Regions from separate parts of the Peribacillus sp. GL_122 genome, predicted to be linked through region 2. Evidence: riboswitches for the same ligand, from Rfam matches in the RefSeq annotation. Region 2 holds a riboswitch; the other holds the start of a gene.
What was found. A riboswitch is a leader RNA that binds a small molecule or an ion and turns the genes downstream of it on or off. The one in region 2 is predicted to bind glycine.
Positions count from the first base shown of each region.

Region 1: it holds a riboswitch for glycine, as region 2 does, so the genes downstream of both, AC3ISB_RS20730 (amidohydrolase) here and gcvT (glycine cleavage system aminomethyltransferase GcvT) in region 2, are expected to answer to the same signal.

Region 1 covers NZ_CM174415.1:4,292,473-4,298,330, reverse strand. The annotation lists gene AC3ISB_RS20750 (YtoQ family protein) at 1-153, opposite strand, end outside; gene AC3ISB_RS20745 (hypothetical protein) at 277-780, shown strand; gene AC3ISB_RS20740 (thioredoxin family protein) at 893-1,204, shown strand; gene AC3ISB_RS20735 (DUF1444 domain-containing protein) at 1,255-2,061, shown strand; glycine riboswitch at 2,316-2,417, shown strand; gene AC3ISB_RS20730 (amidohydrolase) at 2,545-3,732, shown strand; gene AC3ISB_RS20725 (DNA translocase FtsK) at 4,161-5,858, shown strand, end outside.
Region 2 covers NZ_CM174415.1:3,842,357-3,848,214, reverse strand. The annotation lists gene AC3ISB_RS18570 (YqhG family protein) at 1-129, opposite strand, end outside; gene AC3ISB_RS18565 (DEAD/DEAH box helicase) at 107-1,795, opposite strand; glycine riboswitch at 2,171-2,258, shown strand; glycine riboswitch at 2,262-2,345, shown strand; gene gcvT (glycine cleavage system aminomethyltransferase GcvT) at 2,484-3,590, shown strand; gene gcvPA (aminomethyl-transferring glycine dehydrogenase subunit GcvPA) at 3,608-4,954, shown strand; gene gcvPB (aminomethyl-transferring glycine dehydrogenase subunit GcvPB) at 4,947-5,858, shown strand, end outside.

The DNA of each region.
Region 1 (5,858 bases), 450 kb from region 2:
CCCGAGGATATCTTCACCGATATTATCGGAGCGTTCATGATTTTCCATCGGGCCTACAAATTCTAAAGGAAGCTTCAGTGCAGCGGACTTATCTCTCAGCTCACTTCTCCAATTTGAATGGATCTCCCCAGCAAGATACACGGTTAACTTCATTGTTTTCCTCCTCGGTATTAAAATTGCTTTCATTGTACCATGTTTTTTAGAAAATGGATGAATTCCATAAATAAGGATAATATTATCCATAAGGTAGTAAAAGAGACGGCTGGAGGAATGACGATGGCTTTATCGAATAAGAATATCCTTGTTTTTCTGTTGATAAGCAGTTTGATTGTGGGCTGCTCAAGTATCGAGAGACAAACCGAAAAGGCTATGAAGGCTGCTGAAGTGGCTTTTCGTGACGATGAAAAACAGCCCAATCAAGAGGCGGGGCTAATTCAGGTCTATCTGCCAAAGGATTTTAAAGTAGTGGAAGAACATGATAATAATTTGATTTTACAAAAAGGTGATAAGATTTATATATTATTTGACAATCCAAATGAAAAAGAAGACAGCTCCGTGATATATTTGGCGATAAAGGAACAAGATGATCAAAATGTAATGCTGCATTCTTTTCAGACTGAAGATAAATTCGGCTTTATCTCGATCAAAGAGATACCGAAAGAAAAGTATGAGCTTGCAGTGGGAATCGGCGGGGTGAAGCTGACAACCGAAACGGATAAAGACCAATTAAAAACCGATGCAAAACAAATGATGGAAATCGTTTCATCCGTGCCCCAGTAATAAGCTGACCCCTGCCTTTCAACCGATCCGTATTAATGGTTGATTTCTGGAGAGTCTGGTATGATGGGATTATAAAAACTAAGGTGTCATTTAGAGCAGGAGGAATATTCAAATGGAAAATTTACAAACCGTTGAGCAATATGATGCATTGAAAAATGAAGGCAAACATATCTTTCTTTTTTCGGCGACATGGTGTGGGGATTGCCGTGTAATCGAACCGATAATGCCGGAGATTGAAACGAAATTTCCTGACTTTACATTCATTCATGTGGACCGTGATGAATTCATCGATGTGTGTGCGGCTAATGATGTATTCGGTATACCAAGTTTCATCGCGTATGATAATGGTAAAGAGCTAGGCAGATTCGTGAGCAAGGATCGTAAAACGCAAGAACAAATTGAGGAATTCATACAATCACTATAATCAATATCCCCTTCTCGCTGGGGATTTTTCAATGAAGAGGAGGGTCAGTCATGAAAATGGACAGCACGAAGCTGAAAAATATCCTGAAGGAATGTTTAAAAGATGAAAATCGCACATTTAAATTCGATAGCAAGAAAGATACGTTACGGGTGGAAAATGTGAAGACCGGGAAGGGTATCACCATCGAGTTGCCTCCTGTACTTGCTAACTATGAAAACGTACAGGAAAAGGCCATCGATGAAATTATCTATTACGTGGAAGAGGCCCTGAATGTGATGGGGGGAGAACATAGCATGGAAGGCAAGGAGAAATTCATTTTCCCAGTCATCCGCTCGACCTCCTTTCCAATGGAATCGGAAGAAGGAAATCCATTTTTATTCGATGAGCATACGGCTGAAACCCGGATTTTTTATGCCCTTGATTTAGGGAAAACCTACCGTCTTATAGATGAAAAGATGATTCAACGGGAAAATTGGCAGGGTGACAGGATCCGTGAAATTGCCCTTTTTAATGCCCGTTCCCTCTCCACTGAAATGAAGTCGGATATCGTTGCAGGTAATGCATTTTATTTTTTGAACACGAATGATGGTTATGATGCCAGCAGGATCCTGAATGAATCATGGCTTCGGGAAATGAAGGACAAGATCGAGGGAACCATGGCTGTGGCCATTCCCCATCAGGACGTCATCATCATTGCCGATGTGAAGAATGATACGGGCTATGATATTCTTGCGCAAATGGCGATGAGCTTCTTTGCCAGCGGTCATGTTCCAATAACGGCTCTATCATTTCTTTACGAAGAAAATGAGTTGGAGCCCATCTTCATTATGGGTAAAAACAAAAAGCGTGAACAATAATATATTGAATACAAAAGGACCGTGTCAGCATCTGACAGCGGTCCTTTTAAAGTTTAATAGAGTTTATGACCCTTAGAGTTGATATTTATTTTTTAATCGGTGATAATATAATTGTAATATTTTGAAAATATGGAATAAAACAATATAACGAGCGGATGAACGTTGTGGGAGAGTGCAAAGCATTGAGCCACCGAAGGAGCAAGTTCCAAAAATATCCCTTGGAGCAAATCTCTCAGGTAAATGGAACCGCAGCTGGACGCAACTCTGGAGAGCGCGCAGGAAGTGTGCCACCAACGGGGAAACCTCCATGACCAAAATGGAGTTAAACTCTCAGGTAAAAGGACAGAGAAGGGAGCGGTAAGTTTACGGAACCCTTCTCTGTCCTTTTTTATTTGGCTTTTTACATACAGAAGGTTTGCAGCGAACATGGAACTTACTAATATGCTAATCAACTTGAAATAATGGGGGAGAATAATCGTGAATGTGAAAAGCAAATTAATGAACATGCTTGAAGCCCGTAAAGGGGAAATGGTTCAAATCCGCCGTCATTTACACGAGAATCCGGAGCTATCCTTCAAAGAAGAGAAAACGGCAAAATATATCATTGATTTTTATAAGGGGAAAGATGTATCGATTCAAACGAATGTAGGAAATGGATTAGGGATCATCGTGACGATCGAAGGCGGAAAACCAGGGAAAACGATAGGTCTCCGTGCCGATTTCGATGCACTGCCGATTTCAGAAGAAGCGGAGGTTCCATTCCGTTCAAAAAATGAAGGTGTCATGCATGCCTGCGGACACGATGGGCATACCGCTTATTTATTGGTATTGGCAGACTGCATCAATGAGCTGAAAGATTCCCTATCAGGTACGATCAAAATAATTCATCAACATGCAGAAGAAACACCCCCCGGAGGAGCCAAAAGCATTATGGAATCAGGGTTTTTGGATGAACTGGATGCTGTTTTTGGAATCCATTTATTTCCTTCTCATCCAGCAGGGGTTGTCGGGTATCGCGGCGGCTATTCGATGGCTGGACGGACCTATTTCAAGTTAGCGATAAAGGGTGTAGGCGGCCATGGATCCTCCCCGCATATGGCTAATGATACCATTGTGGCAGGCGCCCATTTCGTGACAGCCGTACAAACCGTAATCAGCCGTCGCTTGAACCCTTTTGATATGGGTGTAGTCACAATCGGCTCCTTCGATGGAAAAGGAAGCTTTAATGTCATTAAAGATCGTATAGAAATTGAAGGGGATGTTCGTTATATGACAGCAGAGACCCAACAGCTGATCGATAAGGAAATCCACCGGATCGTTAAAGGGATAGAAACGGAATTTGATGTTCAGTGCGAACTTACATATGTTCCCGATTATCCTCCGTTATATAATGACCCTGAACTGACTGGATTCGTGAAAAATAGCCTGGAAAGCATGGATGACAAAGATATTAAGAAGGTTGTGGAATTTCCGGTTTTCTCTGGTTCGGAAGATTTTTCGTATTATGCAGAAAAGATTCCTGGCTGCTTCTTTTACATTGGCTGTAAACCGAAAGGGGTGGAGAAGGCATATTTCAATCACCATCCTAAATTCGACATTGATGAGGATGCCCTTTTGATCGCTTCCAAATCAGTGGCGCAGGTTGTATGCAGTTTTTATGAATGGAAATAGTACCTTTGGTCTTTGTTTGCAAAAAAAACGCAGAAACCCACAAAACACCGTTCGGTATTAACGAACGGTGTTTTATGGGTTGCGGCAGGTATTTGGATGCCGTCGGCGGTTTCATGAAGGATGTTGCAATGAATTGGCCAGTCTGCTTCAAAGGCTGCATGAAAACTTAATCTCTTTGTAAACGCGATTTAACAGCGGTGTTTTATTTAAATAGTAGACTAGGGGCTAATGTTATTTCGCAATTGATAGGTTTAAACTCATTCCAGAAGGGGTTTAATAGGGTAGGAGCTCTGCGAAATACGTTAAGTTAGCAGGAATGCGATAAAAAAAATAGATGCTAATCCCAATTCAGCTTAAATTTTCTCGATATTTTTAAAATAACTGGTAGAATTAGTTACATAACTACAGATGTAGAAAGAGTGATAGTTTTGAAATGGCTAAATAAGATGAAAAAATGGTTCCAAGCAGAGGAAATTATTGAAATCGAAGAAATTATTATAGATGAGCCGCTTGATGAAGAGACATTAAAGAAAATGGATTTTTCAAAGCTTTCTAAGTCAAAGAAAGAAGAAATAAAGGTTTACAATCAAAAAGTGGAAAATATGTCCCAGACGCCAGACCCGGATACGAAAATCCTGTTTCAATATCCAAAAGGACAGTTCAAGTTTCCGCTCATTCCAGACCGGGAGCAGAATAAAAGAAAGCCTAGGGAAAGAAACAGGGAAGAAAATGAACCCAAACAGGGGAAGAATGTGTCCAAAGAAACAACGAGAAGGCCTGTAAGGGATACTGAACCAAAACGGAGAAGCTTCGACCGGGAGGAAACCTCAAAAATAGTCCCGTCAAAAACTCCCTTCCGCCCAACGGAAATCCCTTCACCCATTTATGGGTTCCGTCGTCCGGAAAAAAAAACGGTCCCTTCTGAAGAAATTGTCGAATATGAATTAGAAAGCAAAATGCCCATCCTTAAAAAAGAAGGACCCGATATCGAGATTCCGGTATCGATCCCTGAAATCTCAAAAGAAGTGTCACATGAGGAAATGACGATAGAACCATCCGTTCTTATACCGGAACAAGCTGAAAAAAAAAGGGAAGATTCGGAGATACCCGCTTTCTTTCGTAGGAATTCCATTGAGTCACTGCCAGAAGAAGCAGTAAGCGAGCCTGACATAATTGAGCCTGCGGTGGAAAAAGGGGCTATTGAACAGGACCAGGTCGATTTTGGACGCGAAGTCGCTGTATCCATCATGGAACAGGCGGACGACACCCCGCCTGAAGCTATATCGGTTCCTGGGGAGGTTGCTGCACAATCAAATCAACCATCCGTTAGTCAAGGGACACTGCCTGAAGATCCATCTGAGGCAATACCTGAAGTGCAGCCTAAACGTCCGAAAAAACATATCCCATTTAATGTGATGATGCTTAAGCAAGATCGGGAAAAAAACAGCTTCATGAATAAAATGATGCCGGAAAAAAAAAGCCTTAATTCGGAAAGGGCAGTAGTTTCCCCTGATAAGCGTCCAATGAATGATGCTGCTGAAACGGAGACAGGACAAGCGAAACCATCCGCCATTCCTGAACGGAAACAAGAGGAAGGCAGAGTTATGCCGAAAGAGGGGACTCCGGTCATTACACCAACCTTTTTGGACACTAAGGCTGGTTCGGAAATCGCCGCCGTGCCTGAAAATACAGTTGAATCCAATATTGGTTCCAGCCCGGTCACTAAGCCGCTCTTGGAACAGGAATCCACCATTTCCGGAAATGGGTATCAAGAAGCAGTTTATACAGAGGCGGCAGCAGAAAGTGGCCAGGGCGATACCCCGGCAGTTTTTGGCTCCGTGGAAGCAGAGGATAATCCATATTATGTGTTTCCGAATATCGAATTGCTGACACCTCCCACTTATGCTGTGCATGATGATGAGTGGCTCGAGGAACAGACTTTATTACTTGATGAGACATTGAAAAATTTCAATGTCCGTGCAAAGGTCGTCAATGTCACTCAAGGACCGGCAGTAACTCGTTTCGAGGTGCATCCGGAGCCGGGAGTGAAGGTGAATAAAGTGACGAACCTGATGGATGACATCAAATTAAGCCTTGCTGCTCAGGATATGCGGATGGAAGCGCCT
Region 2 (5,858 bases):
GTTCATTAATTCTTTATCCATTTCAATCGTCAATTGGACTGTAAGGTGGGTTGGTGCATTATCCAGTATTTCACAATCGTTGGCCTTAAAAAAAGTTATTAAAAAATCATGAATTTCCCGTTGCTGCATGAACCTCACCTTCCTTCATTGATTGAGCGAATTGGATTAACGATGAAAAATTATCCATCTTGATCTTCATTTCGCCCTCTGTTTTGGACTCGCCGACCACATCAATTAAATATTCTTCAATGTTGTTAATATCCAGTTTGGTTAGAATATCATCCAATTCTCCAATTACTTTTTCAAATAAATTTATTTTTTCGTATAGTAACTTCAGAATATGTTCTTCTACTGTATTTTTCGTGGCAAAGTTATAAATCATCACATCTTCTTCCTGACCAAGGCGGTGAATCCGTCCAATTCTCTGTTCGAGCCTCATGGGGTTCCATGGCAGGTCAAAATTAATCAAGTGATGGCAAAACTGAAGGTTTATCCCTTCCCCGCCAGCTTCTGTTGCTATTAATACCTGTATATTCTTTTGGAATAATTCCCGCATCCAGTCTTTCTTTCCGCGCTTAAAACCGCCTCGGAAGGGAACCGAAGAAATTCCATTCTGCTGTAGGTACCATTGGAGATATAGCTGAGTCGCCCGGTATTCGGTAAAGATAATCACTTTGTCATCAATTTTCTTGATCAGTTCCAGTGCTTTTTCAGCCTTGGAGTTCTGAACTGTTTCATTCACTTTAGAAAATAAATCATCAAGCTTTGCCAAAAAGTCAGGGGAAGGCTGATCATATTTTTCTTTCATATTCTTTAATGTATAAAAGACCGCCTCTCTGCTGCTGCATGCTTCCCTTTGGAGAGTGAGAGCCGAAAAGGCGCTTCCTTTTGATCCATCCGAAATAGGCTTGAATTTGGAAACAGCATCGTACAATGCCTGTTCCGTTGGAGAAAATTCAATGGTGATGGTTTCCACATGCCGTTTTGTCCATTCAATGCCAGTATCGGCCCGCCGGTTTCGAATCATGACAGTATTGACCAGTTCCTTTAGGTGTTCATCTTCAATGATGTTCCGGCCTTTCCCTTTATACTTTTCCGAAAAGAGTGAGGCATTTCCCAAGTGGCCCGGTTTCAATAACGAAACGAGGTGAAAAATCTCCTCGACTTTATTTTGAATCGGAGTGGCTGTCAGGAGTAAACAAAATTTCTTTTTCAGATTTTGGACGAATTCATAGTTCTTCGTCTTATTGTTTTTAAGTTTATGAGCTTCATCAATAATGATGAAGTCATATTCCTGAGTAAAAATGATATCTCGATGTGGAGCGCGTTTCGCTGTATCAATGGATGAAATGACCACATCACAGGAGTCCCAAACATAACTTTTTCTCTGAACGACTGCCGGTATATGAAACTTGGTATTCAATTCAAAAGCCCATTGTGTGACAAGGGAGGCTGGAACAAGGATCAATACTTTTTTTACAAGGCCCCTAATCATATACTCTTTTAGGATCAAGCCTGCTTCAATTGTTTTTCCGAGCCCCACCTCATCAGCTAAAATGGCCTTTCCATTCATCTTTTCCACCACTTGCTTGGCTGCTTCCAATTGATGGGGAAGCGGGGTTAACTGCGGAAGGTGCTTGGGCGCCTGTAAACCTTCAAAATCAGGGATGATAAGATTTTCCTCCATTTGAACCGCCAACTTATAAAGCTCCCAATTTCCCCATGGACCGTCATTTTCCATTTTTTGCAGAAACTCGTCATTCCATTCAGAATTGAAGGATATATTGATTTTCATAGAAATAACTCCCTCTTAAATCATAATTTCCTTAATAAAAGGTCAAAACCCGAACATTTCGTATGTGAAGTAAGAAAAATATTTCTTTTCAAAAGATATTGCAGAGATAAGTTTCTTAGGGTAGGATATAAGTATATTTAGAAAATTCCAATTTCCAAACGCTACAAAGAATCTTTGTACATCGATTTTGCAGTTCGCGTTTTCTTAGTATGAGCTATAGGCTCCTAATTTATCCAAGATTACTGAAGGAGATCACTCAAACGGTTTCTGAAGTTTTAGGAGAATTGGCAGAGAATGCATTCCATGATGCTCAAAGGTTTTACCGATGCTTGGGGCTATTTCGCTTCCTTTCATTGGTAGACCATTCATATGCGGGTGAAGATAAGGGGAGAGACTACGGATGTAGCGCCGAAGGAGCAAACTTAGCAGTGAATCTCTCAGGCAAAAGAACTCTTATTGGACGCAACTCTGGAGAGCGCCGCCCGTTTTGGGACGGCCACCAAAGGGGAAAACCTATTACATAGGTAAACTTTCAGGTTTCAGGACAGAGAAAAAGCTCAAACGGGCTTTCTCTGTCCTTTTTTGTGCTTTTTTCACATCATGAATCAGGATATACCTGATGCGTAATGACAAGAAGCTTTTGATAATGAAGCCAATTAATTTAAAAAAATCTGAAGGGGGTCATTTTTTGACCAATTTAAAAAGAACACCACTATTTGAGGTTTATCGTGAATACGGAGGTAAAACGATTGATTTTGGCGGCTGGGAACTTCCTGTCCAATTTTCGGGTATAAAGGACGAACATGAAGCCGTACGTACAAAAGCGGGGTTATTCGATGTTTCCCATATGGGGGAAGTCGATGTTAAGGGTCCTGGGAGCCTTTCCTTTTTACAGAAGATGCTGACTAATGATATATCAAAGCTGCAACAGGGCGGTGCCCAATATACCGCCATGTGTTATGAAAACGGAGGAACGGTTGATGATCTTATCGTGTATAAAAGGGCTGAGGACGACTATCTGCTCGTGGTCAATGCAGCGAATACAGAAAAAGATTTCAATTGGCTGCAAGCTAATTTAACGGAAGATGTCCAAATTACGAATGTATCGAGTGACTATACACAGCTGGCACTTCAAGGACCATCTGCAGAAAAGATATTACAAAAACTATCGGGAAATACTGACTTAAGTGAAATTGGATTTTTCAAGTTCAAGGAAAATGTCCTGATCAACGGTATCTCCACGTTGGTATCCCGTACTGGATACACTGGTGAAGATGGGTTTGAGATATATAGCGACAGTGAAAATGGTCCTGCCCTTTGGAAGGCGATTATGGAAGCCGGAAAGGAAGAGGGGGTTCAGCCGATTGGTTTAGGTGCTCGTGATACCCTGCGTTTTGAAGCGAAACTGCCGCTGTATGGACAGGAGCTTTCAGCGGACATCACCCCGATGGAAGCTGGTATTGGTTTTGCAGTAAAAGTGGATAAGGAAGTGGATTTTTTCGGGAAAGCCGTTCTTGCTGAGCAAAAGGAGAAAGGAGCTCCCCGCAAGCTTGTGGGAATTGAAATGATTGACCGTGGCATTCCACGTCATGGGTATAAGGTCTACAGCGGTGATAAAGCCATTGGCGAGGTCACGACCGGTACCCAATCACCAACGTTGAAGAAAAACGTGGGATTGGTACTTATCGATAAGGAATTTTCGGTGCTGGATGCGGAAGTCGAAGTGGAAATCCGTTCCAAACGTTTGAAAGCCGTTATCATACAAACACCTTTTTATAAAAAACCACGTAAATAGAGAGGAATGGTCATTAGATGAAACATCGTTATTTACCCATGACAGAGCAAGATAAACAAGAAATGCTGGAAGCGATAGGGGTATCTACCGTTCAAGAACTTTTCAATGATATCCCTGAAAGCGTTCGTTTTCAAGGAGAATACGATATCAAGCCTGCTAAATCGGAACCTGCATTAATGAAAGAATTATCAAGGCTTGCTGCCAAGAATGCGGACCTTAAAACCTATGCTTCCTTCCTTGGTGCGGGTGTCTATGACCATTACGCACCGGTCATCGTCGATCATGTTTTATCCCGTTCTGAGTTTTATACGGCTTATACACCCTATCAGCCTGAAATTTCACAGGGCGAGCTTCAGGCGATCTTTGAATATCAAACGATGATATGTGAATTGACGGGCATGGATGTTGCTAACTCCTCCATGTATGACGGCGGGACGGCGCTAGCTGAAGCAGCCATGCTTGCTTCAGGCCAGACACGACGCAAGAAGATTCTCATTTCAGGAACCGTTCATCCTGAATCAAGAGAAGTTGTGAAGACATATGCGAAAGGGCAACGGGTGGAAGTGGTCGAAATTCCTTATAAAGACGGTGTGACGGACTTAGCTGCTTTAAGGGAATTGGCGAATGATGACATTGCAGGAGTGATCGTGCAATATCCGAACTTTTTTGGCCGCATCGAGCCATTGAAAGAAATGGAGGAAATCATTCATGGAGTCAAGTCCATGTTTATCGTTTCCAGTAACCCGCTTGCATTGGGAGCTTTGACATCCCCTGGTGCACTCGGTGCAGATATCGTAACGGGGGATGCCCAGCCATTCGGCATTCCAGCGGCATTTGGGGGACCTCATTGTGGATATTTTGCCGTTACTAATAAACTTGTTCGGAAAGTTCCGGGCCGACTCGTCGGTCAAACAGTGGATGAAAATGGAAAAAGGGGGTTTGTATTGACCCTTCAAGCTCGTGAACAGCACATTCGCCGTGACAAAGCCACATCCAACATTTGTTCCAATCAAGCTTTGAATGCCTTGGCAGCTTCTGTTGCAATGACCGCGCTTGGGAAAAAGGGTGTCAAAGAAATGGCCGTGCAAAATATTCAAAAAGCGCATTATGCGAAAAAAGCAATTATGGCAAAAGGGGTGGAAGTGATATTCGACGGTCCTTCGTTTAATGAATTTGTCATTAAACTGCCTGCTTCGTTTTCAGAAATCAATAAAAACCTTTTTGAAAAAGGGATGATCGGCGGCTTCGATTTAGGGACGGTTTATCCTGAGCTGAAAGACCATATGCTGGTCGCGGTAACTGAACTTAGAACAAAAGAAGAAATTGATGCACTTGCGCAGGAATTGGGGGATCAACATGAATAATCAAGATCAATCACTCATTTTTGAAATCAGTACTTCCGGTCGAATCGGATACAGTCTGCCAGAAATGGATGTTGCAACTATTCCGCTCGAAGAAATTCTTCCTGCCGACTACATCCGTGAAGAAGAGGCAGAGCTTCCTGAGGTGTCCGAACTGGATATCATGCGTCATTATACAGCACTTTCCAAACGGAATCATGGGGTGGATTCGGGTTTTTATCCGCTGGGTTCATGCACGATGAAATATAATCCGAAAATAAATGAAAATGTGGCACGCTTCAACGGTTTTGCCCATATCCATCCATATCAGGATCCGGCTACTGTTCAGGGAGCATTGGGACTATTATTTGATTTGCAGGAACACTTAACGGAAATCACCGGGATGGACCAAGTGACACTACAGCCTGCAGCGGGTGCTCACGGTGAATGGACTGGATTGATGATGATTCGCGCTTTTCACGAAGCGAATGGCGATACAGAACGGACTAAAGTGATTGTACCTGATTCTGCACACGGTACGAATCCTGCTTCTGCAACTGTTGCCGGACTTGAAACGATTACAGTGAAGTCGGATGAAAATGGGTTAGTCGACCTTGAGGATTTAAAGCGTGTTGTCGGACCGGATACGGCGGCCTTGATGCTGACGAACCCCAATACATTGGGATTATTTGAAGAAAACATTTTGGAAATGGCACAACTTGTCCATGACGCAGGCGGGAAGCTTTATTATGATGGAGCCAATCTGAATGCAGTCCTATCAAAAGCACGCCCGGGTGATATGGGCTTTGATGTGGTTCACTTAAATCTCCATAAAACATTCACAGGCCCGCATGGCGGCGGCGGCCCGGGTTCTGGTCCTGTAGGGGTGAAGTCGGACTTGATTCCTTACTTGCCTAAACCGCTTGTG